3 regions of the Rahnella sp. JUb53 genome follow, and region 2 is predicted to be linked to each of the others. Evidence: predicted binding sites of a transcription regulator. Region 2 holds the regulator's gene; each other region holds the start of a gene.
The links. Region 2 encodes LexA, which represses DNA repair genes until DNA is damaged. Its sites were predicted from a motif close to TNCTGTATGTACATACAGNA; they were not measured.
Positions count from the first base shown of each region.

Region 1: the regulator LexA is predicted to act here: its motif matches at 2,863-2,882, upstream of EC840_RS11430 (DNA translocase FtsK 4TM domain-containing protein).
Region 3: the regulator LexA is predicted to act here: its motif matches at 4,920-4,939, upstream of dinB (DNA polymerase IV).

Region 1 covers NZ_SLYT01000004.1:185,429-196,550, forward strand. The annotation lists gene EC840_RS11430 (DNA translocase FtsK 4TM domain-containing protein) at 1-2,798, opposite strand, end outside; gene lrp (leucine-responsive transcriptional regulator Lrp) at 2,919-3,413, opposite strand; gene trxB (thioredoxin-disulfide reductase) at 4,146-5,114, shown strand; gene cydD (cysteine/glutathione ABC transporter permease/ATP-binding protein CydD) at 5,244-7,010, shown strand; gene cydC (cysteine/glutathione ABC transporter ATP-binding protein/permease CydC) at 7,013-8,734, shown strand; gene aat (leucyl/phenylalanyl-tRNA--protein transferase) at 8,788-9,522, shown strand; gene infA (translation initiation factor IF-1) at 9,616-9,834, shown strand; gene clpA (ATP-dependent Clp protease ATP-binding subunit ClpA) at 10,066-11,122, opposite strand, start outside.
Region 2 covers NZ_SLYT01000007.1:24,757-35,878, reverse strand. The annotation lists gene EC840_RS16670 (quinone oxidoreductase) at 108-1,091, shown strand; gene pspG (envelope stress response protein PspG) at 1,486-1,722, opposite strand; gene dusA (tRNA dihydrouridine(20/20a) synthase DusA) at 1,915-2,922, opposite strand; gene zur (zinc uptake transcriptional repressor Zur) at 3,190-3,699, shown strand; gene EC840_RS16650 (CsbD family protein) at 3,865-4,074, opposite strand; gene dinF (MATE family efflux transporter DinF) at 4,266-5,630, opposite strand; gene lexA (transcriptional repressor LexA) at 5,929-6,537, opposite strand; gene EC840_RS16635 (diacylglycerol kinase) at 6,657-7,025, opposite strand; gene plsB (glycerol-3-phosphate 1-O-acyltransferase PlsB) at 7,156-9,639, shown strand; gene ubiA (4-hydroxybenzoate octaprenyltransferase) at 9,739-10,605, opposite strand; gene ubiC (chorismate lyase) at 10,647-11,122, opposite strand, start outside.
Region 3 covers NZ_SLYT01000010.1:118,015-129,136, forward strand. The annotation lists gene crl (sigma factor-binding protein Crl) at 1-2, opposite strand, end outside; gene frsA (esterase FrsA) at 66-1,316, opposite strand; gene gpt (xanthine phosphoribosyltransferase) at 1,503-1,961, opposite strand; gene pepD (beta-Ala-His dipeptidase) at 2,255-3,715, shown strand; gene dinB (DNA polymerase IV) at 3,809-4,903, opposite strand; gene dpaA (peptidoglycan meso-diaminopimelic acid protein amidase) at 5,187-5,912, shown strand; gene EC840_RS20625 (class II glutamine amidotransferase) at 5,883-6,650, opposite strand; gene lpcA (D-sedoheptulose 7-phosphate isomerase) at 6,677-7,258, opposite strand; gene fadE (acyl-CoA dehydrogenase FadE) at 7,528-9,996, shown strand; gene EC840_RS20640 (carbohydrate porin) at 10,198-11,122, opposite strand, start outside.

The sequences.
Region 1 (11,122 bases), on a different contig from region 2:
ATTCGTTCGTTATAGCCCGCAAGGTTACGTACACCCAGCGCCGACATCAGTTTATAGCGACGTTCCATCTCGCCGACACACCAGCGCAACGCATTGGCTGCATCTTTCATATCGGTGACGACTTCAGTCAGCAAATGCGGAATGCCTTCATATACCGACAACTCGAGCATTTTCGGGTCGATCATAATGAAGCGCACATCTTCCGGTTTGGATTTGTAAAGCATACTCAGGATCATAGCGTTAACGCCGACAGACTTACCGGAACCGGTCGTACCAGCCACCAGCAAGTGAGGCATTTTCGCCAAATCGGCGATAACCGGCTCACCCGAAATATCTTTACCCAGCACAATCGTCAGCGGAGACGTACTTTCTTTAAATTTCGCACAGTCCAGCACTTCCCGCAGATACACGGTCTGACGTTTCTTGTTTGGCAATTCCAGGCCGACATAAGGCTTGCCGGGAATAACTTCCACGACACGCACCGCAACGGCAGACAATGAACGTGCAAGGTCACGCGAAAGGTTAGAAATACGCGCGGCTTTAACGCCCGGCGCCAGATCCAGTTCGAAACGTGTAATGACCGGACCCGGTAATTTGCCGACGACGTCTGCTTTGATGCGGTAATCATTCAGGCGGGCTTCGATAAGGTTACCCATCTGTTCCAGCGCGAACTCGTCCACAGGTTCCGCTTCCGCCGGAGGCGATGTCAGCAAATCCAGTGATGGCAGCGGCGTAGTCGGTTTCACCAGCGGCTGTTCATTACGCATCAGGAACGGGTGGATCAGGCTGTCCATGTCAGGCTGCGCCGATGGCGATGACTGACGTGGCGCTTCATACTCCTGCGCATGTTGCACCGGTTCCGAAGCCGCAGCGCGCTGATAAGGTTGCTGAGCAAACGCTGCAGGTTGCGGTTCTTCTTCCGCTTGGGCTGACAACGTGAACAATGGCTCAGAAGGCGTATCGTCCACCAGATCCGCCATTGGCGAGAAGCTGAAAGCATCGTGCTGGCTGAGTTTCATCGCGGCAGCAGCAAAATCATCGGCAGGAGAATGGGAAATTTCTGCCTGATTATTTTGCGAATGATGATGCTGAACCAGACCGCTTTGTGGCTCGACTTCTTGCTGATAACGAGCCTGCTCGCGCGCAGCGAAGGCATTGCGTAGTTCAGCTTCCTGCAAGGCGGCTTCAGCATCCGGTTCATTTTCAGTCACCGCATCGCCGTAACGCTCTTGCTGCTGTTCGGCAAACGCCTGCTGCAATGCGGCTTCCTGCCTGGCTTCCTCGTCGGCCTGAGCCAGAGGATCGTTATGCCAGGTTTCCTGTCCGGCATTTTGCTGGGCCGCAGCTTGCGCGTTTTCCTGTTGTTCGGCCATACGCTGAGACGGCAATTTAATGCCGTACGACGCCAGCTCGCGACGCGTTGGAATACGCACCGGATTTGGACGCGGCAATTCTGGGCCAAACCCTTTTTTCACCTGCGGATTTTCATCACTTACAGCGCTGAAAGCAGGCATAAAGGTATTAGTTGCAGAAGATGCTGCAGACTGTCCTGCCTGAGCCAGCCCCGTAGCAAGTGCAGCCGTAGCAGCGACGCTGGCGGCCTGCGCGGCATCGGGTACCGGCGAACTGAAATCAAACGGTGAACGGCTGGGTTCAACGGCTGTTTGCCAGTTCCCGAGACTCGGGCCATCTTCCTGATTGCGCTCAACCGGCGCAGGAGAAGGTGATTGCTGTACCGGCTGCGGATGGCGCGGCACCGGCGTTTCTTCCGGGATTTCGAAATTATAGAGCGGCGGCGCCGTTGAAACCGGCGTAGACGGATAGGGTGAAATCTCAGCCACCGGCGGTTCTGCAGCATAAGGATCAGCTGCTGGCGCTGGTGTCACGACCGAAACCGGTTCAGCAACTGCCGCGGTTGTTTCAGGAACAGCAGAAGAAACAGGAGCAGAAGCTGTTGGTGCTGGTGCTGGTGCTGGTGCTGGTGCTGGTGCTGCTTGATGCTCATTAACTGAAGGCGCAGAGAACAGCACGTCATCGTCATCGGGTTCCGCAGTCGCTGCGGCAGCCGCAGGGATCGCCGCTGCACCTGCGACGACAGGAGCAACTTTAGCTACCGGTTTGGCTTCGTCGTCTTCCAGTAACGGATCGTCGTGCTCGTCGTAGTCATAATCATCGTCACGACGGGAACGGTTGGTCACGATATTGGTGACACCGAGCACGGCACCGCCAATTTTCTCGGCAATGGTCAGCCATGACCAGCCGGTAAACAGTGTCAGTCCGGCTGCCCACACACATAACAACACCAGCGTCGCGCCAACATTGTTGAAATACGGCGTCATCGCTGTACTCAACAAACTGCCGATGACACCACCGGAAGCGAAGTAGTAAAGGTCATCGATATTGACTGATGCCAGACCACAAGACGTGACAATAAGCGCCAGCGTCCCGATAAGGCGCAGCGAAAGGGCAAAATAATCGACGAAATCCTGTTTATCCCGCTGACGAAACGCCGCCCAGCAGAGGCACAGAATAATAGGGGGAATAGCGTAACCAAATACGCCAAAGATGAAGAACAGCGTGTCAGCCATCCAGGCTCCCACACCACCGCCCCAGTTGTGAATTGGCCCATGCCATGCGGTCTGAGACCAGCTTGGATCAGAGGGGTTAAAACTCACCAATGCTGCCATTAAATAAGCAGCAAAAATCGCTACCACCACCAGCAAAGCCTCCAGAAGACGGCGACCATTGCTCAGCTTTTTAAGGGTAACTTCTTTATCTTCTGTATATTCCTGGCTCAAGAAAGGCTCTCCAGGTTCCTGTGAACTGAGAAAAAGCAACAGCGCCGAGAGTCCCCGGCGCCATAGCTGTATAGATACACAGGAGTGTAGCTAAAATTACAAGGTTTTGCACCTGAACAATTACCGGGTTTTGATGACCAGGCGATTTGTCTGTTTTACTTCTTCCATGACCACATAGGTTCGGGTGTCGTTAACACCTGGAAGACGAAGTAATGTCTCACCTAACAGTTTACGGTAGGCGGACATGTCAGGTACGCGGGTTTTCAACAAATAGTCGAAGTCCCCTGAAACCAAGTGACACTCCTGAATATCTTCGAGTTTTTGTACTGCCGCATTAAATTGCTCAAACACATCCGGCGCGCCACGGTTGAGGGTAATCTCAACAAACACCAGCAACGAGGCATCCAGATAATGCGGGTTTAGCAATGCGGTATAACCATTGATGAAGCCCTGACGTTCCAGACGACGAACGCGCTCCAGACATGGAGTTGGAGATAATCCCACACGTTTGGAAAGCTCGACGTTTGAAATCCGGCCATCCTTTTGCAATTCATTGAGGATGTTACGGTCAATACGGTCGAGATCTTTTCCCGGACGTTTTTTGTTGTCTACCATTATTATTGTCTCTCTGCTGTCCTTCCCTGCACCTGCCATACCCCAGCCAACTTCAATGTCTAAGGGTTGTCCCAAGCGAAGACCCGATTATTAAGGTTTACGCATCCAAAAGCCGCGTTGATCCCCTGTCAAAAGGAACACGACCGTAAAACGGATACTCAAAAGAAATAACCCTGCGAAATTAATAGATTGCATACAGCCAACCTGATTCACTAAACCCTGCTGCAACAAAAACGCCAAAAAGCAAGACCAGAACGGGTCCGGTAGCAGCCAATTGCATAAATTCAAGTCACAGACAGGCAGTTAATTTCTTCTTCCCCTGATGTTTTCGCAAATGCACAGCGGATTGTCAAAGTAAAAGAAGCAAAATCAGAAGAACGTGCCAACCTGAAAAGCTGATCCCCCCTTTTTAGCTGTCTTTTCTCTTTGAACAATAACAACTCAATGCGCGAAATAATTCAGCCAAATCCCCACAACCTGCCGTGAATTGTGACTAAAAGACCGCACTCTGTTAAACAACATTCACAGCCGCTGACATCACCGCCGTTGTTTTTCACGCTGTTCATCAAACAGTTAAGTGTCTGATAATCAGCAAAGGAAACCTTTTTACCCGTGTTTCACTGTAAAAACTATCAGACAAATCGTTAACAACATCTGAGTTTGCTTTTTTTACTGCGCCGTTTTCCCTACAATCGGTCTATCGCTTGTCGCTACCGCGGAGATGAATTACGCATGAGTACGGTTAAACACAGTAAATTATTGATTTTAGGTTCTGGTCCTGCGGGTTATACCGCAGCAGTTTATGCAGCACGCGCCAACCTTAATCCGGTTTTGATTACCGGTGTTGAAAAAGGCGGTCAGCTGACCACAACCACAGAAGTCGAAAACTGGCCGGGCGATCCTGAAGGTCTGACCGGTCCGGGTCTGATGGAACGTATGCATGAACATGCGACCAAATTTAATACCGAGATTATTTTCGACCACATTAACAAAGTCGATTTGCAGAACCGTCCGTTCCGTCTCACCGGCGACAGCGGCGAATACACCTGTGACGCGCTGATCATCGCCACCGGCGCATCCGCACGTTACATCGGTCTGCCTTCTGAAGAAGCGTTCAAAGGTCGCGGCGTTTCTGCCTGCGCCACCTGTGATGGTTTCTTCTACCGTAATCAAAAAGTCGCAGTGGTTGGTGGCGGGAATACCGCAGTCGAAGAAGCGCTTTATCTGGCGAACATTGCCTCTGAAGTACACCTGATCCACCGTCGCGACAGTTTCCGTGCTGAAAAAATTCTGGTAGACCGTCTGAATGACAAAGTGGCCAGCGGTAATATTGTTCTGCACACCCACAAAACCCTGAATGAAGTGGTCGGCGATCAGATGGGTGTTACCGGCGCGAGCTTGCTCGACGTGCGCACTGACGAGAAATCTCAGGTGGATGTTGCCGGTGTATTCATCGCTATCGGTCACAGCCCGAACACCGGCATTTTCGAAGGCCAGCTGGAACTGAAAGACGGCTACATCAAGGTGCAGTCCGGTTCACACGGCAATGCGACACAAACCAGCATTCCGGGTGTTTTCGCCGCAGGCGATGTCATGGACCATATTTACCGTCAGGCGATCACGTCCGCCGGTACCGGTTGTATGGCCGCGCTGGATGCCGAGCGCTATCTGGACGGTTTATCGCAAGCACCGGATTTGTAAGCATCTCCCCTTCTGTTTGCCCTTAAAAAGAGGCGGCGTAATTGCCGCCTTTTTCATATTTTCAGTTTGCGGTCCGAGCATGTAACATAAGCGCCCTCCCATCCGGATTGCTGCACAGACTGAAGCCTGATGAATAAAACACGACAACAAGAACTTACCCGCTGGTTAAAACAACAAAGCTCCCGCGCCAAAGGCTGGATCCGTCTGTCTATGATGCTGGGTCTGCTTTCTGGTTTACTGATCCTCGCACAGGCCTGGCTGATGGCCGGATTACTGCACAGCCTGATCATCGAGCACACTCCGCGTGATGCGCTGCTGCAAAGTTTCCTGTTAATGGCACTGACCTTTGTGTTGCGTGCCGTCGTGACCTGGCTACGTGAACAGGTGGGCTTTATCTGCGGACGCGTTATCCGCCAGGAAATGCGCAAACTGGTGCTGGATCGTCTGGAAAAACTGGGGCCTGCATGGATCCAGGGCAAACCAGCCGGCAGCTGGGCCAGCATCATTCTTGAACAAATCGAAGATATGCAGGATTACTATTCCCGCTATCTGCCACAAATTGCTCTTGCCGGTATTATTCCACTGCTGATTTTAGTCAGTGTCTTCCCGATTAACTGGGCCGCAGGGCTGATCCTGCTGGTTACCGCACCGCTGATCCCGCTGTTTATGGCGCTGGTCGGAATGGGTGCGGCAGATGCTAACCGCCGCAACTTTGTCGCGCTGGCGCGTCTTAGCGGAAACTTCCTCGACAGTCTGCGCGGTCTGGATACACTTCGCCTGTTCCACCGCGGCACGGCAGAAATCGACCAGATCAAACGCTCAACGGAACACTTTCGCGCCCGCACAATGGACGTTCTGCGTCTGGCCTTTTTATCTTCCGCAGTCCTGGAATTCTTCGCTTCCATCTCCATTGCGGTTGTCGCGGTGTACTTCGGTTTCTCTTATCTGGGCGAACTGAACTTTGGCAGCTACGGCACGCCTGTGACCCTTTTCGCCGGTTTTCTGGTGCTGATACTTGCCCCGGAGTTTTTCCAGCCTCTGCGTGATCTGGGCGCGTTTTATCACGCCAAAGCGCAGGCCGTCGGCGCAGCAGAAAGTCTGGTGACGTTCCTGAGTGCTGAAAGTGCCGATATGGGTGACGGTGACCAGAATTTCCCGGCCGGTAAAACGGTGGAACTGGAAGCCCGCGATCTGATTATTCAGTCGCCACAGGGTAAAACGCTGGCCGGTCCGCTGACCTTCAGTATTCCGGCAGGACAACGTATCGCCATCGTCGGCCTGAGCGGTGCGGGTAAAAGTTCATTGCTAAACGCCCTGCTCGGCTTCCTGCCTTATCAGGGTTCAATTACCGTCAGCGGTATGGAACTGAAATCATTACGCAACGATGAATGGCGTAAACAGCTGAGCTGGGTCGGCCAGAACCCACATCTGCCCGAACAAACCCTGCGTGCCAACATTCTGCTCAATCAGCCGGATGTCAGCGATGAACAGCTTCAGTCTGCCATCGACCGTGCGTATGTGAGTGAATTCCTGCCGCTGTTACCGCAGGGACTGGAAACCGAACTGGGCGACAGCGCGGCGCGTTTATCCATCGGTCAGGCGCAGCGCGTGGCCGTAGCCCGCGCCCTGCTCTCGCCGTGCAGTTTATTACTGCTTGATGAACCCACCGCCAGCCTCGACGCACACAGCGAAAAACGGGTAATGAGCGCGCTGAACGACGCGTCTAAAGCACAAACCTCCCTGCTGGTGACGCATCAGCTGGAAGACACCCGGGACTACGACGAAATCTGGGTGATGGATAAAGGCCTGATCGCTGAGCGTGGCACATTTGCGCAACTGGTGGCTCAGAACGGATTATTCACCAGCCTGCTTTCCCAGCGGAATAAGGAGCTGTAATCATGAAAACTCTTCTGCCTTATCTCGCGCTGTATCGCCGTCACTGGTTCCGCCTGTCTCTGGGCATCATTCTGGCTATCGTCACTTTACTGGCGAGCATCGGGCTGCTGACGCTTTCGGGATGGTTCCTCGCGGCCTCCGCCGTGGCGGGTATCGCCGGTTTATACAGTTTCAACTACATGCTTCCTGCCGCCGGTGTGCGCGGGGCGGCGATATTTCGTACTGCAGGCCGCTATGCCGAGCGTCTGGTCAGCCACGACGCGACATTCCGTGTGCTCGCACATCTGCGCGTGTTTACTTTCACCAAAATCATGCCGCTGTCTCCGGGCGGTATTGCCCGTTTTCGTCAGGCCGATTTACTGAACCGGCTGGTTGCCGATGTCGATACGCTGGATCATTTGTATCTGCGGGTGATTTCTCCGCTGGTAAGTGCGCTGGTGGTGATCCTGCTGGTGACGTTTGGCCTGAGTTTCCTCGATGTGAAACTGGCGCTGACCCTCGGTGCGATCATGCTGGTGCTGATGCTGCTTCTGCCGGTGATTTTCTACCGGGCGGGTAAACCGGCTGGCCGCGAACTGACGGCGCTGCGCAGTGATTACCGCATGCAGCTGACGTCATGGTTACAGGGTCAGTCCGAGCTGGTGGTCTTTGGCGCTCAGCCACGATTCCGCCAGCAACTGAACGATATCGAGCGCCGCTGGATGTTGCGCCAGCAGCAGCAGGCAAAACTGACCGGTTTGTCGCAGGCGATGGTGATTGCAGCAGCCGGTCTGACCGTGACGCTAATGCTGTGGCTGGCCGCGGGTGGCATCAGCCAGTTCCCGCAGCCCGGCGCACTGATTGCTTTGTTCGTATTTACTCCGCTGGCCGCTTTCGAAGCGCTGGGGCCGGTCGCTGCGGCATTCCAGCATCTGGGGCAAGTCATCGCTTCGGCTCAGCGCGTCAGCCAGATTATTGACCAGCCTGCCGACGTAACCTTCCCGACACAAGGTCCTGTTGCCGCTGAACACGTCAGCCTGTCGCTGCAAAATCTGAACTTCACCTATCCCGGACAACCGCTTCCGGTGCTGAAAAACGTCACGCTGGATGTCAGGGCCGGTGAACATATCGCCCTGCTCGGCCAGACTGGTTGTGGCAAATCTACCCTGCTGCAATTGCTGACCCGCGGCTGGGATATCACCAGCGGCACGCTTGAAATCAATGGCCATGCTATCGGTGCCTACGATGAAACAACGCTGCGTAAGATGATCACCGTTGTCAGTCAGCGAGCACATGTCTTTAACACTACGCTGCGCGAAAACCTGCGCATGGCATCACCGGATTGCACCGATGAGCAGATCGCGGAAGTCCTGAGACAGGTTGATTTACATGTGTTGTTGGAAAATGAAGGCCTGAACGCCTGGCTCGGTGAAGGTGGACGTCAGCTTTCCGGTGGCGAACAGCGTCGTATCGGGCTGGCACGTGCTTTGCTGCATGATGCTCCGCTGTGGTTGCTTGATGAACCGACAGAAGGACTTGATGCGGAAACGGAACAACATATTTTGGCTCTGCTGCACAAGCATTGTCAGAATAAAACGCTACTCTTAGTGACGCACCGGCTGCACGGTCTGGAAACTTTCGACAGGATTTGCGTCATGGAGGAAGGTCAGATTGTGGAGCAAGGTGATCATGCGTCGTTAATTGCTGCACAGGGCCGGTACGCGCGGTTTTTGTCACGTACCTGACGTCGTAGTTGCCAGTTTAGCGGCGGCCCGTGAGTCGCCGGATAAGGAGATCTATGCGGTTAGTAAAGCTTGAGGCCAATTCGGTTAATTTTCCGGATCCTGAAACTGCCTTGCAGGACCCAAATGGCCTGCTGGCTATCGGAGGTGATCTCACCGCCCCTCGCCTGCTTTCCGCGTATCAGTACGGCGTTTTCCCCTGGTTTGAACCGGGAGAGATGATCCTGTGGTGGTCACCCGATCCCCGTGCAATTTTAGTTCCGGATGAACGTCACGTCAGCCGGAGTCTGAAACGTTTCATGCGCAAAATGCCTTTTCGTTTCACACTTAACCAGCAATTTGAAAAGGTCATACGTGCGTGTGCGATGCAGCGTGAGGACGGTACCTGGATCGGACCGCTGGTTCAGCGCGGTTATCAGGAGTTACACGAAGCCGGACGCGCGCATTCAGTTGAAGTCTGGGAAGGAAATGAACTGGTTGGCGGATTATACGGTGTTTCTGTTGGCGGGTTATTTTGCGGCGAGTCGATGTTCAGTCGCCGTGAAAACGCTTCAAAAGCCGCGCTGATGGTTTTTTGCCAACATTTTTCCCGCAATGGTGGAGAACTGATTGACTGTCAGGTGCTCAACCCTCACACTGCGTCGCTGGGTGCGAGAGAGATCCCCCGCCGCCAATTTTTGCAGCAGTTATCCGAACTTTCGCAACGAGCGTTAGCGCCGGATTGCTGGTTGCCACAAGACTTATCCCCACATGATGAAGACCTGCCGGTGTTCCCGAAGGATAGGGAATAGGTGCGGTCATGGACCATACTTCTTTACATAATGTGGGTTTTTCGGCATTATCTTGCCGGTTAAAAACTATGGTAGTTAGACCTAGAGGATTCGATGGCCAAAGAAGACAACATTGAAATGCAAGGCACCGTACTTGATACGCTGCCAAACACTATGTTCCGCGTAGAATTAGAAAACGGACACGTAGTTACCGCACACATCTCCGGTAAAATGCGTAAGAACTACATCCGCATCCTGACGGGCGACAAAGTCACTGTAGAGCTGACCCCGTACGACCTGAGCAAAGGCCGCATTGTCTTCCGTAGCCGTTAATAAGCGGCTCACTCATCGCTGATTTTCCGGCGATACCTGAGGATACCCTTTTCGCCCTTCCTGCTGTTGCAAGGGCGTTTTGTGGTATCCGCAATCCGGCATTTGTTCCACGATGTATTCCCCTATCCTTTCTGAAATCCCTCACTAATTACTGCAATTAAATAAAGAATTTCGGAAAGAAAAAAGGCGATGTTTTCACATCGCCTTTTGTTTTTTCATCACAGATGAAAATTAATGCACCGCACCTTCCGGTTTTTTCTTCTGCGCACTCATGAAGTGATAAGTGAGCTTGTCAGCCGCTTTATCCAAAGCCACAGAGACGGAACCGCCATCCACCAGTGAACCAAACAGCAGTTCGTTGGCGAGTGGTTTCTTCAGGTTTTCCTGAACGGTACGGGTCATCGGACGCGCACCCATCGCACGGTCGTAGCCTTTCACGGTCAGCCAGTCGCGAGCTTCATCGCTGACTTCGAGAGAAACGCCTTTCGCATCCAGCTGCGCCTGCAGTTCAACGATAAACTTATCGACAACCTGCTGAATAACTTCCGTAGACAGATGGTTGAACCAAATAACGTTGTCGAGACGGTTACGGAATTCCGGCGTAAAGGTACGTTTGATCTCTTCCATCGCATCCGGACTGTTGTCCTGATGAATCAGACCAATCGATTTACGTTCCGTTTCACGCACACCGGCGTTAGTGGTCATTACCAAAATCACGTTACGGAAATCAGCCTTGCGCCCGTTGTTATCAGTCAGCGTGCCGTTGTCCATCACCTGCAATAGCAGGTTGAAGACATCCGGATGCGCCTTTTCGATTTCATCGAGCAGCACCACGGCGTGAGGATGTTTAATCACCGCATCCGTCAGCAAACCGCCCTGGTCAAAGCCGACATAACCCGGAGGCGCACCGATCAGACGACTGACCGTATGACGTTCCATGTATTCCGACATATCAAAGCGCAGCAGTTCGATATCCAGCGCTTTCGCCAGCTGTACCGTGACTTCTGTTTTACCCACACCGGTAGGACCGGCGAACAGGAACGAACCGACAGGCTTGTGATCCTGACCCAGACCGGCGCGGCTCATTTTGATCGCTTCAGTCAGTGCTTCAATCGCAGGATCCTGTCCGAAGACCAGCATTTTCAGACGATCGCCCAGATTTTTCAGCACATCGCGGTCTGTCGCAGACACGGTTTTTTCCGGAATGCGGGCAATACGCGCCACAACGCTTTCGATATCGCTGACGTTAACGGTTTTCTTGCGTTTGCTGACCGGCATTAACCGGCTG
Region 2 (11,122 bases):
ACAGTATAAACCATTTCAAAAGGGTATTAACCCTTAGTGCCGAAAATCTGGATTGTCCCGGACATTTAGCCTAGGGTTGAAATCAGACTCCATCACGAGGGATAAACATGGCAAAGCGCATCCAGTTTTCTGAGACAGGCACTCCAGACGTTCTGCAATACGTTGATTATCAGCCACAAGATCCGCAGGCTGGCGAAGTTCAGGTTGAGAATAAGGCCATCGGTATCAACTATATCGACACTTACGTGCGCAGCGGTCTGTATGCGCCCGCCAGTTTTCCGGCCGGTTTAGGGACTGAAGCGGCAGGGATTGTCAGTAAAGTCGGCAGCGACGTGACCGGTATTAAGCCGGGCGACCGCGTGGTCTACGCGCAATCGGCGCTCGGGGCTTACAGTGAATTCCATAACGTGCCGCAGGAAAAAATTGCCCTGCTGCCGGATGCCATCAGTTTTGAACAGGCGGCGGCGTCCTTCCTTAAAGGGCTAACGGTTTACTATTTACTGCGCCAGACCCACGAAGTGCAGGCCGGCGAAACCATTCTTTTCCATGCTGCGGCCGGTGGCGTCGGTCTGATTGCCTGCCAGTGGGCGAAAGCGCTGGGCGTTAAACTGATCGGAACTGTGGGTTCGGACGAAAAAGCCGAACGCGCGAAACAGGCCGGTGCGTGGGCGACGATTAATTATCAGAAAGAAGATATCGCGTCCCGCGTGGCGGAGCTGACTGGCGGCGAAAAAGTCGGTGTGGTGTACGATTCTGTCGGTAAAGACACCTTCGAGAAATCGCTGAACAGCCTGAAACGCCGTGGTTTGCTGGTCAGTTTCGGCAATGCTTCCGGCCCGGTGAAAGGCGTGGATCTGGCGATCCTCAATCAGAAAGGTTCGCTGTTCGTGACGCGCCCTTCCCTGAATGGCTACGTGACCAACCGCGAAGAACTGGCACACGCAAGCAGCGAGCTATTTTCGCTGATTGCCAGCGGCGCGATAAAAGTGGACGTCAGCGACGCGCAGAAATTCCCGCTCTCTGAAGCCAGACGCGCGCACGAAACGCTGGAAAGCCGCGTAACGCAAGGCTCAAGTTTACTGATCCCATAACAGTTCCCTAAGCCAATGCAAAAAAGGCTTCCAGAATATGGAAGCCTTTCTTACTGTCTGACTCAGACGACCTCTGATTTCAGACGGGTACTGCTGTAGGGTACTGCCGGGTAAATCCGCAGGGCGATGTCACTTAAGCGACTATTGTGTGCCTCAGCGGACTTGATGAATTCGGTTTACAGCCTGACGGCTGCCAATGAATTCCATCCTAACAGTCACCCATGTTAAAAAATATGATTTATGCATTTCGACCGCACATTCTGACCCAGCTTGTGATCGCTAGCACATAAGCAAAAGTTATCGCTGCAACGGTTACATTTTTTTGTGCTCAAAAGACCACCACTAATCACCAGTATTTCATGCAGTTACAGAAACTACTTATCGACAGTAAAAATTACGGTAAACGGCGGCGGCGATATTTTGGCTGATCCGGTTTAATAAATGCCCGGTAAATCCACACGGCAACCACGGCCAAAATCAGCCAAGGCAACATTTTTATAACAATCGCCAGAAAGCCACCCAACATCATTACCGCGAATGCGACGATCAGCGCAGCGATCATGCCCAGCAGCGAAATGCCGGTCAGCATCAGCATAAAGAAAAAACCAAGCACGAAGAGAATTTCCAGCATCGGGTGCTCCTTAATAAGCCATGTGCAATAAGACGTGATGTCAGAACACACGTTAGCTATTACAAGAAACGTGCCAGTGTGACGGGTTAAATAATGGATTGAATTACAAGAAGAAAATATTTCGCAGGCACGAATGGCCTGCGAAAAGATAGTAAATTTGACTAACAGATAGTGATTTTCCTCACCTGGTTTTCAGGCCTGTGCCGCCATTTCCTGTTGCTGGGCGACCATCTGCAATGCCTGTTCAACCACATCAATGCCCGCGCCGGCTTTATGAGCGTTCTCACTCAGGTGACGACGGAACTGACGTGCGCCCGGCACGCCCTGGAACAGACCAAGAATATGGCGGGTAATGTGGCCCAGATAGGTGCCTTTACTCAGTTCCGCGTCGATATACGGATACAGCGCGCGGATAATATCCGGCCCGGTTTTCAGCGGCGCGTCGGAGCCAAACAGCTCGCGATCGACGTTCAGCAACATGCCCGGATTCTGGTAAGCCTCGCGACCGACCATCACGCCATCCATAAATTGCAGATGCGTTTTGGCTTCTTCGAGCGTTTTAATGCCGCCGTTAATCGCCATCGTCAGCTGCGGGAAATCACGCTTAAGCTGATACACACGCGGGTAATCGAGCGGCGGGATTTCACGGTTTTCTTTCGGGCTGAGACCGGAAAGCCAGGCTTTACGCGCATGGATAATAAAGGTATCGCAGCCGCCGTTTTCAGACACCTGACGGATGAAATCGCACAAAAATTCGTAGCTGTCCTGATCGTCAATACCGATACGGGTTTTGACCGTCACCGGAATTGAAACCACATCGCGCATGGCTTTGATACAGTCCGCTACCAGCGACGCCTGCCCCATCAGACAGGCACCAAACATGCCGTTCTGCACGCGATCCGACGGGCAACCGACGTTGAGGTTAATTTCGTCATAACCGCGTTCTTCTGCCAGTTTAGCGCAATGTGCCAGATCGGCAGGATTGCTACCGCCAAGCTGCAATGACACCGGATGTTCAGCGTCGCCAAACCCGAGATAATCCCCTTTACCATGAATAATGGCACCGGTAGTCACCATTTCGGTGTACAACAACGTCTGGCCGGTCATCAGCCGGTGAAAATGGCGACAGTGGCGATCGGTCCAGTCGAGCATCGGCGCAACGGAAAAACGCTGAGCGGAAAACGGAGTGGTCTGGGGCATTGCGTGTTGAGTTTCTGACATCGGCCTGACATTCGCTGAAGGGGTTCGTGGCGCTCTCTCTGACGCAACGCCAGAGAGAAGTTAATCGGTGATTATACCACAGAACAAAGATTCGGCATCCTGCGCCATCGTGCAGAGAAATAACGTCGCCGCAATACATCTTAATGAATGGCGCATAATTCGTCGTTTTAGCCTAAGCATGATAAAATCAACAATGGTCGCATGTTGTGGCCTGTCGATCCCAATCTGCGCTCAGAGAACGTTGCTATGACCCTGAATAATCCGGAAAAATTACTTTCGCAAGCTGAAGAACTTTGCCAGCAGCGCAATGTTCGTCTTACGCCGCAGCGGCTGGAAGTACTGCGCCTGATGGCGCAACAACCCGGTGCCATCAGCGCCTATGATTTGCTGGATCTGCTGCGTGTCAGCGAGCCACAAGCAAAACCGCCAACCGTTTACCGCGCGCTGGATTTTCTGCTTGAACAAGGCTTTATCCACCGGGTTGAATCGGCTAACAGCTACGTGCTTTGCCATCATTTTGAAGAGCCGAGCCACACGTCTGCGCTGTTCATCTGCGACCGCTGCGGGCTGGTGACGGAAAAAACCACTGACGGTATTGAAGAACGTCTGGCGAAACTGGCAACGGAATCCGGCTTTGAGCTTCGCCATTCTGTCGTGGAAGCCCACGGTTTATGCGGGGAATGTAAGGTCGTGGAAACCTGTGACAGCCATGAGCACTGCGATCATGACCACAGTATTGTGGTGAAAAAACGCTAAGGGATTTTGGTGTTTGTGCGGGGATTTACTGAAGCAAGTATGTGCAAAAGCCAAGAAGTGAAGACATAAAGTTGGGTACATCCGTGTACCCGTATCCTGAAGCGTTCCGGGTAGGAGCAGCTAAATCTCAGGATACGTCACTGACACGCGAGGGGGAGTCGCGTATTACCAGTGATATTTGTTGCTGGTTTCCCATTCCTTGAGCTCTTTCTCGGCCTGATCTTTCTGATAGCCGTAACGCTCCTGAATCTTACCAACCAACTGATCACGTTTACCTTCAACCACTGTCAGGTCGTCATCGGTCAGTTTGCCCCATTTTTCTTTCACTTTCCCTTTGAACTGTTTCCAGTTACCGTCGGCTTGGTCCTTATTCATAAAATATCTCCTGTTACCTTGGGTTTATGGAGCTGCGTTTTGTTCCTGCAGCTCGTCCTTAACACTTCTAAGGTTAGTAGAGAATCTGGATTAATCCTCCCCGAACAGGGATAAAAACCATTATTAGGATTATTCCAAAGCAGGAAATAACGGCAAAAGAACATTTATCTCTTTGATAAAACACTGCCAATTCAGTGTCCGGGAGAAGAAAACCAGGTATCGCGCTGCCAGTAACGACGCCATATCCAGCCCAGTGCAATCCCGCGCAAGCCGAGGAAGACGGTCAGCGCCAGCCATAACGCATGGTTTCCCAGCACTGGTAAGGTCAGAAGCGTCAGCCCGTATCCGAGCGCTGCAACCACCATGCTGTTACGCATATCCCGCCCGCGTGTGGCACCGATAAACATCCCATCGAGCAGATAACACCAGACCGCCACCAGCGGCAATACAATTTGCCAGCCGAGGTAATGATCCGCCAGTTCACGCAATTCGGGGAGTGAGGTGAGCGCATTTATAATCGCCCCGCCGGCTACGGCATAAATTAGCGCAAAAGCCAGCGCCACCAGTCCGGCCTGACGGCACGCGGCATGCCACACGTTGAGCAGTTTTTCGCGATTGCGCGCACCGAATGCCTCACCGGAATGGGCTTCAATGGCATACGCAAAGCCGTCGAGTGCAAATGCGGTAAAGGTCAGCAGGTTCATCAGAACAGCGTTGACCGCCACAATGTGGCTGCCCAGCCGCGCACCCAGGATGGTCAGTGAGGCAAAGCATAGCTGCAACAGCAATGAGCGCAGCATGATGTCGCGGTTAAGTCCGAGAAGACGGCGCAAATTACCGCGCCACGCACTGGTGATTTCTGAACCGGTGATACCGCGTCGTTTCATGACACGCCAGACAAAATACAGCCCGATGAACAACGTGAAATACTCTGCACTGGCAGTTGCCATCGCCGCACCACGTACGTTCAGCCCCAGCCCCATTACCAGCCAGATATCCAGGATAATATTCAGCAGATTTCCCGCGATCAGCAAAATCACCGGCCCGCGAATATACTGGATCCCCAGCAACCAGCCGAGGATCACCAGATTCGCCAGAGAAGCAGGCGCACTGTACCAGCGGATTTCGATAAACAGCCTCGCCTGTTCCAGCACCGACTGACTGCCACCCACGACATGAAACGCCAGCTCCATCAGCGGATGGCGAAATAACAGAATGACGACACCGGCCAGCACCGCCAGCAAAAAGGGCTGCACAAAAGCACGTGCCAGCAACTGATTGTCTTTTGCGCCCAGCGCCTGTGCGGTCATGCCGGTGGTGCTCATGCGCAGAAACAGCAGCATCATGAAGAGGAAAGTCGTGACCATCGAACCAACCGCCACACCACCGAGATAATCGGCACTGTCGAGATGACCGATCACTGCGGTATCGACCAGACCAAGAAGAGGCACCGTGATATTGGAAAAAATCATCGGTAACGCCAGGGTCCAGAGTGCTTTATCCGCGGGGCTTAGAAAGGTATTTTTGAATGATTGTCGCAGGGAATGATGTTGCATAGAGAATCTCATGCCGGAGGTTCAGGTTATGCCTAAAATGACATCGCCCCGAAAGGGGCGATGATGAGAGAAACGCATTTCTCTTTGAATTCACATGGATGCCAGAGGCGGCCGCCATCCATATTCAATTAGTTTTAGTCTTCTCTATCTGACACAGCAATTTCTGACTCAGCAATTTCTGACCGAGTAATTCGAGTTGCAGGAAGGCGGCAAGTAAGAGAATCCCGATGAGCTGACATGAGTCAGTGATTCGGGTAAACGCACGCAGCCAACGCGTCTGCAGCTCGAAGTACGAAGGTCAGATCCAGTTGCCGTTACGGATGACGCCTACGGCTAGCCCTTCAATGCTGAAATTCTGTTCGCGTAAATCCACCACGATCGGCTGGAATTCGCTGTTCTCAGGCAATAACTGCACCACGCTGCCCTGCTTTTTCAGGCGTTTCACGGTGACTTCATCATCGATACGCGCCACGACAACCTGGCCGTTACGCACGTCCTGCGTTTTATGCACGGCCAGCAAATCGCCGTCGAGGATACCAATGTCACGCATCGACATCCCGCTGACGCGCAGCAGGAAATCGGCGCTCGGCTTGAACATCGCCGGATCAACCTGATAATGCCCTTCGATATGTTGCTGTGCCAGCAGCGGCTCACCGGCGGCAACGCGGCCGATCAGCGGTAAACCTTCTTCTTCTTCCATCAGCAGACGGATACCACGAGATGCACCGGAGACAATCTCGATAACGCCTTTACGTGCCAGCGCTTTCAGGTGTTCTTCCGCCGCATTGGGAGAACGGAAACCCAGACGCGATGCAATCTCTGCGCGAGTCGGTGGCATACCGGTGGTGGAGATATGATCGCGAATAAGGTCGTAGACCTCTTGTTGTCTGGTCGTTAAAGCTTTCATTCCGCCCCCTGGTTGTTTATACAGTCTTGCTGTGAGTATATACAGCTAAACGGTCAATGAAAACCTAAGATTGAATAAAAACAGGGCATAACGGTGATTCCTGGAATACAGATTCCAGATCAGAACCATCGCGGCCAAAAGATACTGACCCAGACAAAAATCGCCAATATGATGGTCAGAAGTACGGCAGCAGAACCGATATCTTTTGCCCGCCCTGAGAGCACGTGAAACTCAGGGCCGATACGGTCAATCGCGCATTCCACCGCACTGTTGAGCAACTCGGTGACGCAGACCAGCATCACGGAGCTTACAAGCAAAATGCGTTCAACCGTGCTGACATCGAGCCAGAAAGATAACAAAATTAACGGGATAGCCACGCTGGCTTCCTGGCGAAAAGCCGCTTCGTTCTGCCATGCGGCTTTCAATCCTTTCCAGGAATATCCGGCCGCTTTATAAATTCGGGTAAATCCAGTGACTTGGTTCGCCATTTCGGGTACTGATCCTTGAAGGGTTGTCCTTAAAAGTGTGCCGTATTTTAGCTTTTATATGACCACAGATCTCCACGGATCTTTCTGGTATCCTTGCGGCGAAATGGCTAACAAGAGGCTTCACGTTTTTATGTCAGGTTGGCGTAGACTTTATTACACATTATTGAATTTACCACTCTCATTGCTGGTAAAGAGCAAGGTCATACCTTCAGATCCGGTTACCGAGTTGCATTTGGACCCGACGCGCCCGATTTTGTACGTATTGCCTTACAACTCCAAAGCAGACTTGCTGACGTTGCGTGCGCAATGTCTGGCAGAGAATCTGCCCGATCCCCTTATTCCGCTGGAAATCGACGGAACGCTGCTGCCAAGCCATGTTTTCATTGCTGAAGGCCCGCGCGTGTTCTCGTATTACACGCCGAAGCAGGAATCCGTAAAGCTGTTCCACGACTATCTGGATTTGCACCGCAACAATCCGGATTTAGACATTCAAATGCTGCCGGTTTCCGTGATGTTTGGCCGTGCGCCGGGCCGTGAAGGTCAGGATGATACGCCGCATCTGCGCGTACTGAATGGCATCCAGAAATTCTTTGCCGTGCTGTGGCTCGGACGTGACAGTTTTGTCCGTTTCTCCAATACCGTTTCCCTGCGCTATATGGCGACAGAGCACGGCACCGACAAAACCATCGCTCAGAAACTGGCACGCGTGGCGCGTATGCATTTCTCCCGCCAGCGTCTGGCAGCGGTCGGCCCGCGTCTTCCGGCTCGTCAGGATTTATTCAATAAATTGCTGGCTTCCAAAGCCATCGAAAAAGCGATCGAAGACGAAGCCCGCAGCAAGAAAATTTCCCACGAAAAAGCCCAGCAGAATGCTATCGCGCTGATGGAAGAAATCGCGGCGAACTTCTCTTATGAGGCCGTGCGTCTGTCAGACCGCGTGCTGAGCTGGACGTGGAACCGCTTGTATAAAGGCATCAACGTCAACAATGCTGAACGTGTCCGTCAGCTGGCGCTTGATGGTCAGGAAATTGTGTATGTGCCCTGCCACCGCAGCCATATGGATTACCTGCTGCTGTCTTACGTGCTCTATCACCAGGGGCTGGTGCCGCCGCATATCGCTGCCGGTATCAACCTGAATTTCTGGCCGGCTGGCCCGATTTTCCGTCGTCTGGGTGCGTTCTTCATCCGTCGTACCTTTAAGGGCAACAAGCTTTATTCCACTGTTTTCCGCGAATATCTGGGCGAGTTGTTCAGCCGCGGTTATTCGGTCGAATACTTTGTGGAAGGTGGCCGTTCACGAACCGGACGTCTGCTGGAACCGAAAACCGGTACGCTGGCGATGACCATTCAGGCCATGCTGCGCGGCGGTTCACGTCCGATTACGTTAGTGCCGATTTACATCGGTTATGAGCACGTGATGGAAGTGGGCACGTACGCCAAAGAATTACGCGGTGCGACCAAAGAGAAAGAAAGCCTGACGCAGATGCTGAACGGGCTGCGCAAGCTGCGCAACCTCGGTCAGGGTTATGTGAATTTCGGCGAGCCACTGCATCTGACTACTTACCTGAACCAGAACGTACCTACCTGGCGTGAAGCGATCGACCCAATCGAAGCGCAGCGTCCGAGCTGGCTGACGCCAACGGTGCAGGATCTGGCAGAGCAGATTATGGTGCGTATTAACAACTCAGCCGCGGCTAACGCCATGAACCTGTGTTGTACCGCGCTGCTGGCATCCCGTCAGCGCTCGCTGACCCGTGAACAGCTGACCGAACAAATCGACTGCTATTTGCAATTGCTTCGTAACGTGCCGTATAACGCGGATTCGACGGTGCCTGATCTGACCGCCGATCAGCTGCTCGATCACGCGCTGAACATGAACAAGTTCCAGGTCGAGAAAGACAACATCGGTGACATCATCGTTCTGCCGCGCGAGCAGGCTGTTCTGATGACGTATTACCGCAACAATATCCACCATATGCTGGTGTTGCCGTCGCTGATTTCAAGCATCGTGATGCATCACCGTCAGGTCACCCGCGCAGAATTACTGCGTCAGGTGGAACTGATTTACCCGATGCTCAAAGCAGAACTGTTTATGCATTTCGATAAGTCAGAGCTGCCGCAGGTGCTGGATGTTCTGACGCTGGAACTGGCACGTCAGCAAATCATTCATCTGGAAGACGATGAACTGACGCTGAACCCGGCACGTATCCGTACCCTGCAACTGCTGGCCGCAGGTGTGCGTGAAACGCTGCAACGCTATGCCATTACTTTCTCGCTGCTCACCAATAATCCGAGCATCAACCGCGGTGCGCTGGAGAAAGAGAGCCGGATTATGGCGCAGCGTTTGTCCGTATTACACGGTATCAATGCACCTGAATTCTTCGACAAAGCGGTGTTCTCAACGCTGGTCGGCACACTGCGCGCTGAGGGTTATATCAGTGACACCGGTGATGCGATTCAGGAACAAACGCGTGAGATTTACATCATGCTCAGTGATCTGATGACGCCGGATATCAAGCTGACGATCGAGAGTGCGGGAATGCCATCTGAGCTGCCGCAACCGACAGAGCCACCGGCTGAGCCGAAAATGGATGTGCGCGATACCGATCATTAACCGGTATTAGCGCACGCCTGCTGGCTGGTAAAACAAAACGCCCGGACTTTTTACAGAGTCCGGGCGTTTTTTATGGATGCCGTCTAAGGTCTGGAAATCTTAGAAACTGAACGCTGATAAGCTCATCAGAATGCCGAGGAACAGCACCAGTCCGACATAGTTGTTCTGACGGAAAGCCAGGAAACAGGCATCGCGTTCTCGTTTAGCGATCAGCTTTTGCTGATGCATAAACAGCGCAGCGGCCAGCAGCAGCGACCAGTAGAACGGCGCGCCAAGTTGTGAAAGATGTCCCACAAATCCCATCAGAACCAGTGTGGCAAGTTGCAGCAGGCCGATAATCAGCGTGTCAAAACGACCAAACAAAATCGCTGTCGACTTCACGCCGATTTTCAAATCATCATCGCGATCCACCATGGCATATTGCGTATCGTAAGCCACCGTCCAGCAGATATTGGCGGCAAACATCAGCCAGCAGCTGAGCGGTACGCTTTCGCTTACCGCCGCGTACGCCATCGGAATTGCCCAGCCAAACGCCGCGCCCAAAACGACCTGCGGCAGATGGCTGATCCGCTTCATAAACGGATAAATCCATGCCAGCGCCAGCCCGGCCAGAGACAGCAAAATGGTCATGCGGTTGAGCAGGAGAACCAGCAGAAAGGACACCAGCACCAGCCCGACAAAAAGCATTTTCGCCTGCTTACCGGTGATCGAACCGCTTGGCAGCGGACGGTTCGCGGTCCGTTTTACATGACCGTCAAATTTACGGTCTGCGTAGTCGTTCACCACGCAACCGGCTGCACGCATAAAGAAAACGCCCAGCACGAACACCAGCAAAATCTTAGCAGATGGCATTCCGCCACCGGCCACCCACAATGCCCATAATGTTGGCCACAGCAGCAACAGCGAGCCGATAGGTTTATCAATACGCATCAGGCGGCAGTAATCACGCCATGTGCCCTGAGTCATACTTCCTGACACTCTCTGTTCTCCTTGTTGATTAGTCTGGCTCATGCCTTGCTCACTTTACCCTCGGGGCGATGCACCGGCGAGTCCGGCAGGAAAATTTCCGTCAGCAGCAGCGGTTTGTCTGAAAGCCGCAGGCGGGAACGACGCGCCCATAAATCACCCTGTTCACTCTGCAATTGCCCTAAATGAATGTAATCACGGGTCAGGTTGTTGCCGCTAAACAGATAGCGTCCGAGCGGCACCGTACCTAAATCGACCAGCGCCAGGTCTGGCCCGGTCAGCGTTTCTTCAGGAATGACCGTGCGGCCCAACAGCCAGGGTTCGGCATCGCCAAACAGCACAATTTCGCGGATCCAGTAACGGGCACTTTCCGGCAACTGCTGTGCTTCGCTTTCACCCAGTTCCTCGCGGCTGACAAAACATTCGTTTTGCGGCTTCACGGTGACGGTAACACCCTGCTTTTCAAACCGGCGGGTCATGGATCCCATTTCCATCAGCCAGTCGGCGACATCTGCAG
Region 3 (11,122 bases), on a different contig from region 2:
ATAGTACAACCTCCATAGAAAGACGATCCTTTTTAGCAAAACGTTAGGAATTAGCAACCATTAAGTTAACGCATATGCTTTTGCAACCACTCACAAATCTCATGCAAAGCCTTGTCAAAATGCTCATAAAGCGGCTCGTTCTGAATCGGTAATAGCTTGCCTTCAGATGAAGAATCCGCAATCAATCTGGCTTCCGCCTTCGGACTGAAGATGTCGTTTTCCCAGTACGCGGCCAGCATTGGCGTCGGCGTTCTGCGCCCCAGCAGCCCCTGCATTTTCAGAGAATATCGATTAAGTTCGGTCTTGAGCGCCGAATCCGACGCGCTCGACATCCCCAGCCGGCTCGCCAGCACATCCATATACATATCGGGAACCTGTTCCTGACATTTCGGATCGCTCAGCAATGAATGCACCAGCGCGCCTAATGTGGCAACGGCACACACACGGCGCGGTTCGAGATAGGCCAGACGCACAGCGACGTTCGCGCCAAAACGATAACCGAGCAGGCTGACACGGCTGGCATCGACCCACGCCACATCGGCAAGCTGGTGCAATACCTGCTGATGCAGGAAGCTGGTGTCCTGGGTGAGTTTCCACTTCGACGAGAACCCGATCGACGGCATGTCGATGGTCAGCATCGCAATGCCCATCGGCGCCAGATAAGAACGGAACAGACGCTGATGGTCACTTTGCAAGGTATCCAGACCGCCGCACACCAAAACAGTCGGGAACGGCGCTTTGCCTTCATTCGGCAGGTGCAGGAAACCGGTGATCGGCGCGCCGCCCGGAATTTTGAATTCGATCTCTTTGAGAGAATACGGCGAATGTTCTGACGATTTCTCAAAGGCTTTATTGGCCAGTACTTCTGACTGCTCTGCCAGCGTATCGCCTTTCAGATGCGGATAACCGGCGATGCTGTAAAGGTTCGCCGCCTTCAGCCAGTATTCGCTGGCCAGGTTCGGATCTTTTTCTTCTGCGGCTTTTTGCTGCCACGCCATCGCCTGATTTGACCATTCGTAAACCCAGTTGCCGTTACGGTAGCCAATGACGGTGTCCAGCAACAGCGGATCGCTGTGCTCGGCTTTGGAAACTGCAATCCGCGACAGCACTTCTTCGACTTCTAAAGGATCGACACCCCGCCACATCCACATCAGGCGGTTAATGGTTCTGTACCAGCAATTTACCGTGTCGCCTTCCAGCGCAGTGTGCATCGGCGGGTGCGTATTATGATGATGAACGCGACGAACCAGCGTCGAAGTTTCCGGATATTTAAAGGAAGGTTTAAACAGTTTTTCCGTAAGGTTGGCTGGAGCCATGATGCAAGATCCTCCGTTAGCAAGCAGCAGGTCGCCCGCAGGCGATCATTTCTGGACGGGATTATAACCCGACCACGTTGCGACAAGTGAGGGGTGAGGTCAAGCGGAAAGGATTTCAAGTCAACAAAAGCAAAACGCCCGGCAATAAGCCAGGCGTTAAATTAGAGGAATATTAACAGTGGAGGATTATTTTCCTACCAGAGGGGGGACGAATACGACCCCCATATCCCACGGCTGTTCGATCCAGGTGTTCTGCGGAATGTCGATGACGTAATCATCGACCAGCGGTGCGCCAGCAGGTTTCGCGAAGATGGTGATGAAATGTGCTTTCGGGTACATTTCGCGGATCGCTTTCGCGGTGCCGCCGGTATCAACCAGATCGTCGATCACGATGAAGCCTTCACCGTCGCCTTCTGCGCGTTTCAGCACTTGCATTTCGCGCTGATTATCATGGTCATAGCTGGAGATACACACGGTATCGACATGGCGGATGCACAGCTCGCGAGCCAGCAACGCTGCAGGGACCAGACCGCCACGGCTGACGGCAATAATGCCTTTCCATTGTTCTGCCGGCAGCAGGCGTTTAGCCATGGTGCGGGCGTGGATTTGCAGCATGTCCCAGGTTACAACGTATTTTTCGCTCATAAAGGTGTCCCAGCCAGTGAATTAACGGCTTCTAAATAAATAATGGGGGGAAAAAAGGTTGCGCGAGATTATAGTGAGTCCGTCTCACAAAAACCAGCGATTATCTGGTCAAAGCGCCCCAAAAAACCCGGAATTTCTCCCCGTCCCCGCGCACAGGTTAAGATTAAGTGATATTCTGTCAGGCCACTCGCCACACAGTCTGGCGGGGATTACTTAACCTTAAACCTACAGCATCTCAATCAGTTCCCCTGCAAACGGAGCCTGAATGAGCTGACTGTTACAGGAGACTTATAGTGTCTGAACTGTCTCAGCTTTCGCCACAACCGTTGTGGGATATTTTTGCCAAAATCTGTTCAATTCCGCACCCTTCTTATCATGAAGAAGAACTGGCAAAACACATCGTTGAATGGGCACAGGAAAAGGGTATCCACGCTGAGCGTGATGAAGTCGGCAACATTTTGCTGCGTAAACCGGCCACGAAAGGCATGGAAAACCGCAAAGCCGTTGCCCTGCAGGCGCACCTCGATATGGTGCCGCAGAAAAACAACGATACCGTTCATGATTTCACTAAAGATCCGATCCAGCCGTTCATCGAAGACGGTTGGGTAAAAGCCCGCGGCACCACGCTGGGTTCTGACAATGGCATCGGCATGGCGTCCGCGCTGGCGGTTCTGGCTGATGACAGCGTAGAGCACGGTCCGCTGGAAGTGCTGCTGACCATGACCGAAGAAACCGGCATGGCAGGCGCATTCGGCCTGCAACCAGACTGGTTACAGTCTGAAATCCTGATCAACACCGATTCCGAAACCGAAGGCGAAATCTACATGGGTTGCGCCGGCGGCATTGATTTTACCGCCACACTGCCACTGAGCCGTGAAGCAGTTCCGGCCGGTTTCACCACGCTGAAGCTGACCCTGAAGGGACTGAAAGGCGGCCACTCCGGCGCTGATATCCATTTAGGACTGGGTAACGCAAGCAAACTGCTGGCGCGTTTCCTGGCAGACAACGCCGATACACTGGGCCTGCGTTTGCTGGATTTCACCGGCGGCACACTGCGTAACGCCATCCCGCGTGAAGCGATTGCAACTCTGGCCGTTGCTGCGGATAAAGCAGACGCACTGAAAGCGGCAGCACAGGAATTCCTGGCGACCATTCAGTTCGAACTGTCAGCGGTAGAGAAGAAAATTGCTCTGGTGGCAGAAGCGGCTGAAAGCAACGCGAAAGCGCTGACCGCAGAAACTCAGGGTAAATTCCTTGCCCTGCTGAACGCGACGCCAAACGGCGTGATCCGCATGAGTGATGACGTGAAAGGCGTGGTAGAAACCTCGCTGAACGTCGGTGTTGTCACCATGAAAGATGACGAAGTAGCGATCAACAGCCTGATCCGTTCTCTTATCGACAGCGGCAAAGAATATGTGGTCAGCATGCTCAACTCACTGAGTGAACTGGCTGGCGCGAAAAGTCTGGCAAAAGGCAGCTACCCTGGCTGGAAACCTGAGCCAAGTTCACCGGTGATGACGCTGGTGCGTGAAACTTACCAGACGCTGTTCAATAAAACCCCGAACATCATGGTGATCCACGCCGGTCTGGAATGCGGTCTGTTCAAAAAACCGTATCCGGACATGGACATGGTTTCCATCGGGCCAACCATCACCGGCCCGCACTCGCCGGATGAGCAGGTTGAAATTGCCAGCGTCGAGCTGTACTGGAAACTGCTGACGGCCCTGCTGAAAGCGATCCCTGAACGCGGTTAATTTTTGCTCCCTCCCCTGCGAAGGGGAGGGTTGGGGTGGGGTATTAAAGCAAAATTAGTTGATTGAAGTTTTCTCAGGCATTGATTTTGCCCGCTAAACCCCCTCCCAGCCTCCCCCTTCGCAGGGGGAGGAGTTTAAATCTAACAATAGCTGCCGCTCGATTTGGGGATCTTGCAACGTCACATGTAACCCCACCAGCCTGACCCCTCTTCCGCCACGCCGCTGTTCCCAGGCATCACGCGCGACTTTCAGTAAATCTTCTTTATTCAGCACCGGCCACACGTGCTCCTGCGTGGTCTGCTGGAAATCATGAAATTTGAGTTTTACACCCTGTCTCGCAATGCGCAGATCCGGGCTGACGCGGCTTAAGCGCGTTTGCAGTTCGGGATACAAACGTTCGATCAGCGCCACGCACTCTTCCCAGCTGTGAATATCTTCGGCCAGCGTACGTTCCACACCGACGGATTTACGCAACCGCTCGGGGGAAATCTCGCGCTCATCAATCCCCTGACAGCGTTCCCACAACACGCGTCCAAACTTGCCAAAGCGTTTGAGCAGTTTCGCCAAATCGTAACGCTGTACATCACCGCAGGTGATCAACCCCTGCTCCTGCAACCGCTGGGCGGTGACTTTGCCGACGCCGGGGATTTTACTCAGCGGCAAATCTTGTAAAAACGCGTCCACTTTATCGGGCGTAATCACAAACTGGCCGTTGGGTTTATTCAGGTCTGAGGCGATTTTTGCCAGAAATTTTATCGGCGCAATGCCCGCAGAAGCCGTCAGATTGATTTCATCGAAAATGGCCTGACGAATTTCAGCGGCGATAAGCGTGGCGGAACCATTGCATTGGGTGGCGTCGGAAACATCCAGATAAGCTTCATCGAGTGACAACGGTTCAATCAATGGCGTATAACGCGCGAAGATTTCACGAATGTGGTTTGACGCTTCTTTATAGGCGTCCATTCTGCCGGGAATGACTTTCAGATGCGGGCACAGTTTCAGGGCCATGCCGGTAGGCATTGCGCTGTGTACACCAAATTTGCGGGCAGGATAATTGGCGGTACTGATGACGCCACGGCGGTCACGACTGCCGCCGATAGCGATTGGAATATCGCGCAGGGAAGGATCGTCGCGCATCTCGACGGCCGCGAAAAAGCAGTCCATATCCACATGAATGATTTTACGCATAGCCCTCCCCCCCAATGACTGTATAAGTATACAGTTGAGTGTGGAGATTTCCAACACAGAAAATGTTGGTTAATTTCGCTTAATTAATCACCATTCATGGCAAGGTAATAAATTTCCGATTGGGAAATTCATTATTCATTATTTGGTGATTGCTAAAAAATTAATCAGTATTAATATGGCATCGTTTCAGACAGGCAGTACATAAGAAGAAAATCAGTGGCGGTCTTACAGGCAGTTCCGCTGTAGACAAAATAATCGACATTATTACCAAGCAGGATTTAGAATGATCAGAATCGCGCTGTTTCTTGCGATGCTCCTCAGTTTGCCTTTATTTACAGCAAATTACGCCGTGGCCAGCGATGCTGTCCCGGTCAACGCGACGCTTAAAAAGCAATTGTTAGGCGCTCCGGTTTATATCCAGATCTTCAAACAAGAACGTAAACTCGAATTGTTTGCCCAGCTCGACGGCGAATTTCGTCTGATCGGCAGTTACGGCATCTGCGATTTTTCCGGCGGTTTGGGAAATAAACGTCGCGAAGGTGATTTCAAAAGCCCGGAAGGTTTCTACAACGTGGATATTCACCACCTGAAACCCGACAGCCGCTTTTATCGCGCCATCAACATCGGTTTCCCCAATGCTTACGACATCTCGCAGGGCTATTCGGGTAAGTATCTGATGATCCACGGAAACTGTAAGTCTATCGGTTGCTACGCCATGACCGACGGCTACATGGACGAAATCTTTACCTATGTGCAGGCGGCATTCCAGTTCGGGCAACGTAATCTGCAGATCAGCATTTATCCGTTCAAAATGACCGATGCCAACATGAAAGCACACAAAAACTCAAGCTACTACAGCTTCTGGAGCCAGTTGCAGCCGGGATATGCGTACTTTGAGAAACACCATCAGCCACCGAATGTTGTGGTTACTGACGGTAAATATGAAGTGCTGCAGCCGTTGTCTAACACCCCGCTGTCCTCACAGCTGGCGTTCGCCCCGATGAAATAACGCGAACTCACCTGGGGCAATCTTGTTCCAGGTTTCGTTTGCGGTCAGCGGTTGCGTGGCAATCACGGTGACGACATCATTCGGTGTCGTCTGCTGCTGAAAATCAATTTCCACATCCTGATCCAACAACGTTGCCTTTCCGAAAGGCGCCCGCCGCGTGATCCAGTGCAAATTCGTCGAGCAGTATGCCATCACGAAATTGCCGTCCGACAGCAACATGTTAAACACCCCTTTCTGCCGTAACTCATCAGCCAGCGACGCGATATAGCGAAACACCGGCGGCCAGCTTGCAGGGCGGCGCGGATAACGTTGGGTGAGTTTATGCAGCAACCAGCAAAAAGCGTACTCACTGTCTGTCTGACCGACAGGGCGCAGCGTGCCGGTATCCAGCTGGCGGTAACCGCGAAGCTGGCCGTTGTGCGCGTAAGTCCAGTTGCGTCCCCACAGTTCGCGGGTGAACGGATGGGTATTTTCCAGCGCCACTTCGCCACGGTTTGCCTGACGAATATGAGAAATCACCGCGCAGGATTTGATCGGGTATTCCTGAACAAGGCGGGCAATGGGCGAATTAAAACTTGGCGTCGGATCTTTAAAAGTACGACAGCCATTGCTTTCATAAAAGGTAATGCCCCAGCCGTCTTTATGCGGACCAGTCCCGCCACCGCGCTGCACTAATCCACTGAAACTGAAACAAATATCAGTAGGGACGTTAGCGCTCATCCCGAGCAATTCGCACATCACCTGCCTCCTTTACGGCAAAAATCTTATGCCTTGACCATCTCTTTTTCGATTAAGAGAATCAGGATATGAATCACTTTAATGTGGATTTCCTGCACGCGGTCAGCGAAACCAAAGTGCGGAACGCGGATTTCCACGTCGGCTGAGCCGTCCATTTTGCCGCCATCTTTACCGGTCAGGGTAATGACTTTCATGCCTTTAGCGCGGGCAGCTTCGATAGCTTTGATCACGTTACCAGAATTGCCGGAAGTGGAGATCCCCAGCAGAACGTCACCTTTCTGGCCAACGGCTTCCAGATAACGGGAGAAAATGTATTCGTAACCGAAATCGTTGCCGACGCAGGAGATGTGGCTGACATCAGAAATGGCAATCGCCGGATAGCCCGGACGGTTTTCACGATAACGGCCTGTCAGCTCTTCCGCGAAATGCATGGCGTCACAATGTGAACCGCCGTTGCCGCAGGAAATCACTTTCCCACCCGCTTTGAATGAATCTGCCAGCAGCACTGCTGCACGTTGAATAGACTCAATATTTGCCGGATCGCTGATGAATTTATTCAGCGTCTCAGCAGCTTCGTTCAGTTCAGTACGGATAATATCCTGGTACATAGCAGCCTCTTTTATGTCCATTTGCAGCCGGTTTACGCACGGCCGATAGCAATAAAACGTTCCGCTGTGCAGTTTAACGGAAAGCCGAAACAGCGAGAAGCAATGAAGCGGTAATGATTCCGATAGTTTCTATTTTTGACGCTTCGTGCGGCCGGTTTGTGAGCTGTGTTGTAATTAGTATGTAAACACATTGATAAAGAAATGAGCATGAACTAAAACCATTGTATCCCTACAACAGGTCAGACCTCCTACTACTCAGGAGCTTTACTATGATGGTTCTTAGCATTGTTGCATTTGTCGTGATCCTTGGTGTGTTGTTCTACCACAAGGTCAATCTTGCCCTTAGCAGCCTGATTTTACTGGCGTTTACCGCTGCCATGGGTGCCATTAATTTGTGGACGTTATGGCTTCTGGTGCCGCTGGCGATCATTTTGCTGCCGTTCAATATTCCTGCCCTGCGTCGTTCATTGTTCTCAGCCCCTGCCCTGCGTACCTTCCGTAAAGTGATGCCGGCCATGTCACGCACGGAAAAAGAAGCCATTGAAGCCGGGACGACCTGGTGGGAAGGCGATCTGTTTGGCGGTAAGCCTGACTGGAAAAAATTGCAGGATTACCCTGAACAGCAACTGACCGAAGAAGAGCAGCGCTTTATTGACGGGCCGGTTGAAGAAGCCTGTCGCATGGCGAATGATTTCCAGATAACCCATGAACTGGCAGATTTGCCGCCGGAACTGTGGGCGTATCTGAAAGAACATCGCTTCTTCGCGATGATCATTAAGAAAGAATACGGCGGCCTGGAATTCTCCGCTTACGCTCAGGCACGTGTGTTGCAAAAACTGGCCGGTGTATCCGGTATTCTGGCGATCACCGTCGGTGTGCCGAACTCCCTCGGCCCGGGTGAATTGTTGCAACATTACGGCACACAGGAGCAGAAAGATCACTATCTGCCGCGTCTGGCCGAAGGTCTTGAAATCCCTTGTTTCGCCCTGACCAGCCCGGAAGCGGGTTCTGATGCCGGTGCTATTCCGGATTTCGGTATCGTCTGTAAAGGCCAGTGGCAGGGGAAAGAAGTCCTCGGTATGCGTCTGACGTGGAACAAACGCTACATCACGCTGGCCCCTATCGCCACCGTGCTGGGTCTGGCGTTTAAACTGAGAGATCCCGATCATCTGCTCGGCAGCGAAACCGAACTGGGCATTACCTGTGCGCTGATCCCAACCGACACCGCCGGTGTCGAAATTGGCCATCGTCACTTCCCGCTGAACGTGCCGTTCCAGAACGGTCCGACGCGCGGCCACGATATTTTCGTGCCGATCGACTACATCATTGGCGGCCCGAAAATGGCCGGTCAGGGCTGGCGTATGCTGGTGGAATGTCTGTCTGTGGGTCGTGGTATTACCCTGCCGTCTAACTCCACGGGTAGCCTGAAATCTCTGGCGCTGGCGACTGGCGCATATGCCTATATCCGCCGTCAGTTCAAACTGCCTATCGGCAAAATGGAAGGCATCGAAGAACCGCTGGCACGCATTGCCGGTAACGCTTATGTGATGGACGCCGCTGCAACCCTGATTACCAACGGCATTATGCTCGGCGAAAAACCGGCGGTGCTGTCGGCTATCGTGAAATACCACTGTACTCACCGCGGCCAGCGCGCCGTGATGGATGCGATGGATATCACCGGCGGTAAAGGCATTATGCTCGGCACCAGCAACTTTGTGGCCCGTTCTTATCAGGGCGCGCCAATTGCGATTACCGTGGAAGGTGCCAACATTCTGACCCGCAGCATGATCATCTTCGGTCAGGGCGCGATCCGCTGCCATCCTTATGTTCTGCGTGAAATGGCGGCGGCTGAGAAAAACGATCTGGTTGATTTCGACCGTGCACTCTTCGGACATATCGGCCATGTCGGCAGTAACAATATGCGCAGCTTCTGGCTCGGTCTGACCGGCGGTCGCACCAGCGATACACCGGTTAACGATGAAACGGCGCGTTACTATCAGCACATTAACCGTCTGAGCGCCAACCTGGCACTGCTGTCTGATATTTCGATGGGCGTGCTCGGTGGCAGTCTGAAACGTCGCGAACGTATTTCCGCCCGTCTCGGCGATATCCTCAGCCAGATGTATCTGGCGACGGCGACGCTGAAACGTTATGACGAAGAAGGTTGTAACGAAGCGGATTTACCGCTGGTTCACTGGGGCGTGCAGGATTGTCTGCATCAGGCTGAAGTGGCTATCGACGATTTACTGCGTAACTTCCCGAACCGTTTCGTGGCGGGTGTGATGCGTCTGGTGATTTTCCCGCTGGGTCTTTCACATGCCGCACCGTCTGACCGTCTGGATCACGAACTGGCGCGCATTCTCCAGCTGCCGTCTGCGACCCGCAGCCGCATCGGTCGTGGTCAGTATCTGACGCCAAGCGAGCACAATCCGGTCGGTCTGCTGGAAGAAGCGTTGCAGGATATTCTGGCCGCTGAGCCGGTTCACAAACGTCTGTGCGACGCGATGGGTAAAAAGCTGCCGTTCACCCGTCTGGATATTCTGGCGCAAAAAGGTCTGGATGCTGGTCATCTGAGCGCCGACGATGCGCGTATCCTGAGTCGTGCGGAAGAAAGCCGTCTGCGTTCAATCAATGTCGATGAGTTTGAGCCGGACGCCCTGGCTGCGCAAAAACCAGAAGCGGAGAAAGACAGCGTAAAAAAGGCTGAGGCGAAACCCCGCCACACCGAAGCTGCCTGATTTAACGTTTAATCCATAGAAAAGCCTGAGTGTTTACGCACTCAGGCTTTTATTATTTGTGAAGATACACACGTATTACCCTAAAGAATTCAGGTTGCAGGAAGGCGGCAAGTAAACGCATCCCCAGGAACATAGATAACTATGTGACTGGGGTAAGTGCGCGAAGCCAACGCATCTGCAGCCAGAATTATGACGGGTAATTTAGAAGTAGTATTTAAAGCGGACACGCGCCCCATACCTCTGGTCACTGTCATCATCGCTGCTGTAAGTTTTATCCGCTTCCAGCATGGAGATGTACGCGCCCAGATAAACGTTGAAGTTTTCCATGTTCATGACGTTCGGGATCAGGTAGCTGGCGTGAACGGTATGGATGTCGTAGTTGCCCGGCTCATCGAACCAGTCATCGTCGTAATCAGATGCGCGGACACCCTCGATATTAAAGTCTTCAATTTTGTTGTGCGCGTAGATGTAACCCAGTTCGAAGTTTTTCCACAACGCATTGGCACCGACGGTGAAGTCCTTCTCATCTGACGCATCCATATACGCCGTGCTCAGGTTTGCTATCACGCCATTTTCCGGGTCAGCTTTCTGGCCGTCCCAGGTCATTGTCAGGCCATAACCATTACGTTTGGACTGATCGACGAATTCGTTTTTATCGTTGGTGTAACCATACGCGTTGTTCACCACGTTGGTTTCCATTGCCGCCGCGACTGACAAGGCATCCCCTTTCCAGGCAATGATCGGGCGCAGATAGGCAACGTTTTTGTCATTCTCAAGTTCGTTGCCATGATAGTTTTGATCGGCAAACAAGGCTGAACCGTTTTCCAGCAAGGTATTCAGCTCGAAATACCAGTTGCCGATATTTTTATTCAGCATGATGTTGCCGCCGCTGTCACTACGCCCGCGCCCTTCTTTCATCATATAGACATAGCCATAACCATCGGCGTACAAGTCGTTGGCGGTATTCCCGGAGTATTCGATGAAGGTATCCTGATTAAGCGGGAACATATCGTAGGCTTCGAAACGACCGATTTTTGCCATCCAGTCTTTTTCCTCACCGAAGAAGAAGGCGGCATCATCAAGATTCATCGAGCCATTCAGGTCAGCCGTTGGCTGTACAGAGAAA